2 regions of the Actinobacillus indolicus genome follow, and region 2 is predicted to be linked to the other one. Evidence: riboswitches for the same ligand, from Rfam matches in the RefSeq annotation. Region 2 holds a riboswitch; the other holds the start of a gene.
The links. Region 2 has a riboswitch for lysine ahead of lysC (lysine-sensitive aspartokinase 3). Riboswitches for the same ligand answer to the same signal wherever they lie in the genome.

Region 1 (3,526 bases), 430 kb from region 2:
TAAACCACCATAGTAGGTTTTCATTAAAATATCCCCTAAACAATGGGCTTCTTTTGTCACTAAAATCACAATACGTTTCTGTTTTTGTGTAATTAATTTATAACTCGAACCTTCTGGTAAAGTAAATTGTAAATCTGCGAGTAATGTTTGATCGTTAAAAATACCTTGTAATTCGGTTCTCATAAAGAAACGTCCAGTATCGCTATCGACAAATTCACTATTTTTAACAATATTTAATTGATGCTTATAACAAATATTAGTGATTTTAGCGACTAACCCTGTCGCGTCAGGACATTCCGTTAAAAGGGTTTTGTTTTCTACCATATATTTTCTATTACCTATAAATATAATGATTAAATAAATATGACTTAGTAAATAATCTAATAAAAGAAAACCCACACCAATGATGTGGGTCTTTGTAATTATTTTATCCGTACTTAGATTGCAAAATCAGCTAATGATTTGCCTGAATTTAATGCCAGCTGGATTTCACGAGGAGTTCTTCCTTGGCCTGTCCATGTTTTTTCATTGCCATTTGCATCAACATATTTATATTTAGCAGGACGTGGAGCTCGAGGTTCACGTTTTTTACGCTCGACTGCTGAGCCAGAAAGTAATAATACAAGTTCTTCTGCAGAAATGCCATCTTGTGCTAATAAATCCTGATATTTCTTTAATCCAGCTAAGCGTTTCGCATTTTCTGCTTCTTGAGCTTTAATTTCTTCTTGTTTTTCTTCAATAACAAGAGCGATTTTTTGAGCAATAGATTCTAATTGCTCTAAAGATGCTTCTCGAGCTAAAACGCGTAAACTACGAATATTAGATAATGTTTTTAATAAATCTGACATTCTTTTCTCCTAAAGTTATTTTAATATTTCATTTCTCTTTCAATAAAATTGAAACCACCGTAATTATCATAACCTAATCTATTTTTTTGGTAAATATAAAAACACATTTCTTATCTAAATTATCCAAAGATCGGATCTCACATGAATAAATTATCGCTAGTTTATTCATTATTTCACATTTATCCTATTGGCAACTGCGATATCTTAATGTAATCTAGCAAAGTCCTACAAATTGTAGAGGTGCGACTGCAATAAGTATTCTTTTGGAGTGGAAAACGATGAAAAAAGAAGAAAGGGGTAGCCGCCGAAATCAATTAAGCGTCATCTTAGTTGGTTGGTATCGTTATCGAAAGGAACGATACTGTCATAGCATAAGCTATGGAGTGCTACTGTTAGGCTGGGTACTAGTTTTTCTTCCTTCCCTCCCTTATCATCTTTTACTCTTTTCCAGTGTAAATTTTCCAGTAGATCTCTTTCTTTGTTTGGCAATTTTATTTTATAAAAAACAATCTTAGAGGTTTTATGAATCTAGTTGATTATTCAAGTTCAATATGGTCAGTTGTGCCTGCGCTTTTAGCCTTACTACTTGCCATTATCACACGCCGAGTGATTTTTTCCCTAAGCATCGGTATTATTGTTGGTGCAATTATGCTAGCTGGTGGCAATGTTGTTGATGCATTTATTCATCTCAAAAATAGTGTTTTTTCACTTGTTTATAAAGAAGAGGGAATAAATGCTAATAATGTGAATATTATTTTATTCCTACTTTTACTCGGTATTTTAACTGCCCTATTAAGTATCTCAGGAAGCAACAAAGCATTTGCAGATTGGGCCCAACAACATATCAAAGGGAAACGCGGTGCAAAATTAATGGCTGCTGCTCTTGTATTTTTTACCTTTATTGATGACTATTTCCATAGTTTGGCTGTAGGTGCAATTGCAAGACCAGTAACTGACAAGTTTAAAGTTTCTCGAGCTAAATTAGCCTATATCCTTGACTCTACTGCCGCACCAATGTGTGTTTTAATGCCTATTTCAAGTTGGGGAGCTTATATTATTACCTTAATTGCAGGGTTATTAGCAACTTACGGAATCACAGGTTACTCTCCGCTAGGCGCATTTATGGCGATGAGTGCAATGAATTTTTACGCTATTTTCTCTATGATTTTAGTCTTTGCTGTCGCCTACTTCTCCATCAACATTGGCTCAATGGAAAGATTTGAACAACTTGCAGAAAACACATCAACGCCAGAAGATGAAATCCCTGTATCATCAAAAGAAAAAGGGAGTGTTCTAAATCTTATCTTACCAATTATTACGTTAATCATCGCAACAATTTCAATGATGATGTATACCGGTAATCAAGCATTAGCAGCCGATGGAAAACCTTTTGATGTCTTAGGCGCCTTTGAAAATACCACAGTCGGTATTTCATTAGTTGTCGGTGGATTAAGTGCATTGGTTGTAGCAACGGTATTGATTGTTTTAGGTCGAAAAGTCAGTATCAACGATTATATTAAATCTTATGCTATTGGCTCTAAGTCTATGCTTGGTGCTATCACTATTTTATTCTTCGCTTGGACAATTAATGGTATTGTGAGCGATATGCAAACGGGTAAATATTTATCAAGCTTAGTTGCTGGCAATATTAACCCTGCATTTTTACCTGTTATTTTGTTTACCTTAGGTGCTGCAATGGCCTTCTCTACAGGAACAAGCTGGGGAACATTCGGTATCATGTTACCAATCGCTGCTGCAATGGCGGCCAATGCTGAGCCAGCACTATTATTACCATGTTTATCTGCGGTAATGGCTGGTGCAGTATGTGGTGACCACTGCTCACCGATTTCAGATACCACCATTCTGTCATCTACAGGTGCGCAATGTAATCATATGGATCACGTTACTTCACAATTACCTTATGCGATAACTGTCGCAGTTGCTTCGGCAGTAGGTTATTTAGTGCTTGGATTTACAACCTCTGCTCTACTCGCTTTTGCAACAACAGCTGCAGTTCTACTCGTTCTTATTGTAGTATTTAGATCGAAAGCAATAAAAGCTTAATTTCTCAAAATAAACAAGCGGTCTGTTTTGGTAAATATTTTACAACAACAGACCGCTTGTCTATATAAAACGCTTGCTAAGGCTGAATAATTTGAGACGGTTCCAATGTTGAAGCATCTGCGCCGAATAACAACCTCACCGCCATTGCAGTTCGAGCAAAAAATTCTCGAATACGTACTTTATAATGCCCTTCAGGATATTTGGCCGCAAAACAAATTGCATCAATATTTTTAAATTTTGCGATTAACAATGCTCTTTCACAATGAAATTGCTGAGAAATAATCGTAAAGGCATTAAGACGAAATACTTTATCTGCACGAATGATCGAATCTAACGTATTATATCCCGCATAATCTTGCTTAATATTCTGTAATGGAATCCCCATTCTACGCATATCCGTCGTCATCATTTTCGGTTCATTATAATAGGCGGTTTTATTATCTCCACTCATTAATAAATAATGTACCTTATTACTCAAAAATAAGGACTTTGCTGCTTCCAAACGATATTTATAATATAAATTCGGCGCACCAGACAAATAAAACTTAGCCGTACCTAAAACAACTGCATATTCTCGTTTCGGGATTTTCTCGGCATCCGTATAAATTTGATCT
Region 2 (3,526 bases):
ATCTGAAGCTGCAAGTTTAAGTAGCTTCGTATGGTTTGCTGTCCATAAACGTTCATCTACTACGTTAGTATTACGGTCAACCATAATGGTCGCTAAACCTGCTGGATTGCGAGCGGTTTCATCGTCCATCGGACCAAAACGTAGCCAAATATCTGCATCTAACCCCGTTTGATGGCTGGCGTGTCCAGATGAAAAACGCCCCCCAGCTGGCATCCCCATATCCCCAATTAAAATCGGTGGAATACCTGACGCTTTGGCATTTTTTGCTAAGGTTTGTAGGTAGCTTAATAATTGTGGGTGTCCGTAATAACGGTTTTTAACAGAACGAATCACTTGGTAGCCTTCGCCTTTTAATGCGAGCGGTTGAGCGCCGATAATACAGCCGTTGCTATATCCACCGATAGGTTGTGCTTGACCTACAACAGGCGTGCGAATTTGTTCCCATTGGGTTGAATATATATTCGCAGAAAAAACAGCTAAACTTGATAGAAGTGCAACTTTGATGAATTTCATATAACTTTCCTAAAACTAAAGCAATTTGCAAATTTCTATTCTAATTTAACCGCTTGTGAAAAGCAAAAAGCATCTGATATACCGACTTGTACAGAGTTTACTCATTTAATAATAAATTCTCCCTATCTCATAAATTCTATTTGACATCATCATAAGAAAAAGTTATTTCTATACACGTTTTTCGTTGCTTTACGAAAGAAAGTTATAATGAACATTATAGCGGGAGAGGCGCAACACTCAGATAGCTTATTTTAGGGAACTAGACCGTTTGAAGAATAAGTGACGGGAGTGATTGCCGAGGTGTGAATTCACTAGACTGGAATGATCATCGGCTGTGTAGGTTGAATCCCATCAGCTGTCGTTTAAAACTCGGTTAGTTTTAAATGGAGTGCTCTTAAATTTGTTTTTAACAAACCAAAAGTATCTCAAATAATTTCCTATCTCTTATTCCACCCTATAGTAACCATATATTTAATACATAGGAAATTTTAATATGTCTCATCTTTCTGTTGCTAAATTTGGTGGAACAAGTGTTGCAAATTTTGATGCAATGACTGCTTGCGCTAACATTGTGACCGCAGATCCAAATACACGTGTTGTGGTTTTATCAGCATCTGCTGGGGTAACCAATTTTTTAGTCGAATTAGCGAATGGCTGTGAAACCGCACGCCGTGAAGAAATTCTTTCTGCAGTACGTACTATTCAATACAATATCATTGATAAATTACAACATCCTGAAGCAGTTTCTAACGAAATTGATGCACTTCTCGCACACATTACTGCCTTAGCTGAATCCGCAAGTTTAGCAACCTCAGCTGCACTTACAGATGAATTGATTTGCCATGGCGAAATGATGTCGACAAAAATCTTTACTCAATTATTAAAAGAGCGTGATTTTCCTGCGGTATGGGTAGATGTACGAGATGTGGTGGCAACAAATAACCACTATGGTAAAGCAGCTCCCAATGATGAAAAAACCCAAGCACAATCAGATGCTGTGATTAAACCATTAATTGATGACGGAAAAGTCGTGATTACTCAAGGCTTTATTGGACGTGACGATGAAGGTAAAACAACAACCTTAGGTCGTGGAGGTAGTGATTACTCGGCAGCATTATTAGCGGAAGTCTTAAATGCAAATGATGTATTAATTTGGACAGACGTACCAGGCATTTACACCACCGACCCTCGAGTCGTTCCAGCTGCACAACGCATTGACACCATGAGTTTTAATGAAGCAGCAGAAATGGCAACATTCGGAGCAAAAGTATTGCACCCTGCGACATTACTTCCAGCCGTACGTAGTAATATCCCTGTTTATGTGGGCTCAAGTAAAGCGCCTGAACAAGGTGGTACATGGGTAACTCGTGATCCTCAACCTCGCCCAACATTCAGAGCGTTAGCATTACGCCGTAATCAAATTTTACTCACCCTTTCAAGCCTCAGTATGCTACATGCGCAAGGTTTCCTCGCAAATGTATTTGGCATTTTAGCAAAACACAAAATTTCTGTAGATGTAATTACGACGTCAGAAGTCAGTGTGGCAATCACCTTAGATAAAACAGGCTCGGCCTCTTCTGGTGCAGATATGCTATCAGAGGCATTATTAGATGAATTACGCCAATATTGCAATGTAAAAGTAGAAACAGACTTGGCTTTAGTCGCTATTATTGGTAATAACTTAGATTCACAAGCGGGTATTGCGAAACAATTATTTACTACTTTTGCGCCTTACAATGTACGCTTAATTAGCTACGGTGCAAGTAAAAATAATGTATGTACCCTTGTTCAAAATAGTGAAGCGGATGATGTGATTCGAGCTCTACACTTAGCATTATTTGAATAATGTATAATAAACAAAGTAAAAGCAGCTTATACGCTGCTTTTATTTTAATGTCGTCTTAAATTTTCACCATCTGACGGATGAAGACGACTAATAGCCCAAAGAAGAAAAACACAAAATGTCGCAGTACTGAAAAAAGTGTAACTAAAGGCTTTCTGTAATTGTTCAGGTGACATTTCACCAAAATGATAGCGATACAGGCTCAAAATTACTGCAGCAACAGCCACGCCAATACCACTCCCAACCTGCTGAACCATACTCAACATCGTAGCTCCAGAACCAGAATTACTCTGCGTTAAATCCCCTATACATAGCGTATTAATAGAAGTAAACATCAACGAAGTCACTGCACCAAAGCTCATAATAGTAAGAATAGTTAATGAGATAGAGCTTTCTTGCCCTAATAACCCCATAGCTGCTGTAGATAAGCCAGTGATAAGCGAAGCGACTAAGAGCGTATTTTTATATCCAAAACGATTTAAAATTGGTGAGGCTAGCGTTTTCATTAAAATAGAACTTACCGCTAATGGCGCAAGCATCCAACCAGCCATTTCAGCACTATAATGGAAAGAAACCTGCAACATAATTGGCAACAAGAAAGGAACAGAAAAAGTCACTAAACGAAATAATAAATTAGCGATTAGCCCAATCCGAAAAGTACGAATTTCAAAGAGTTCTAGTGGAAAAAGAGGTGATTTTACTTTTTTAGCGTGAAGAACATAACTCCATGTAGCCATGATTCCCACAAAGATGATGACTAATGCTGAAATTACATTCTCTAAACTCATGGAAATACGCTCTAATCCATAAGTGAATGCGACTAAACCAAAGGCAAGCAATACAAAGCCAACACTGTCTAACCGCGTTGTATCACCTTTTACATTCGGCATAAAACGGCTCGCAGCCCAAAGTCCAATGATCCCCATAGGTACATTGACCCAGAAGATCCAACGCCAAGAAGTATGGGTTACCAACCAACCGCCAACAATAGGCCCCATAACAGGCCCAATTAACCCCGCCATAGCCACTAAATTCCAAATGGCTAATAACTCTGATTTGGGTACCACACGTAAAATAGCTAGCCGAGCAACGGGCATCATAAAAGCCCCACCAATCCCTTGCATAATACGAGATAAAACTAGCATCACCAATGAATTGGACAAAGCACAG

Region 1: it holds a riboswitch for lysine, as region 2 does, so the genes downstream of both, EXH44_RS09530 (Na+/H+ antiporter NhaC family protein) here and lysC (lysine-sensitive aspartokinase 3) in region 2, are expected to answer to the same signal.

What each region holds. Positions count from the first base shown of each region.
Region 1 is NZ_CP038145.1:1,918,874-1,922,399, reverse strand. Features, by position in the region: gene purU (formyltetrahydrofolate deformylase) at 1-324, opposite strand, end outside; gene EXH44_RS09535 (H-NS family histone-like protein) at 438-848, opposite strand; lysine riboswitch at 1,076-1,245, shown strand; gene EXH44_RS09530 (Na+/H+ antiporter NhaC family protein) at 1,371-2,912, shown strand; gene EXH44_RS09525 (SanA/YdcF family protein) at 2,989-3,526, opposite strand, start outside.
Region 2 is NZ_CP038145.1:93,564-97,089, forward strand. Features, by position in the region: gene mepA (penicillin-insensitive murein endopeptidase) at 1-513, opposite strand, end outside; lysine riboswitch at 729-915, shown strand; gene lysC (lysine-sensitive aspartokinase 3) at 1,007-2,359, shown strand; gene EXH44_RS00430 (DHA2 family efflux MFS transporter permease subunit) at 2,404-3,526, opposite strand, start outside.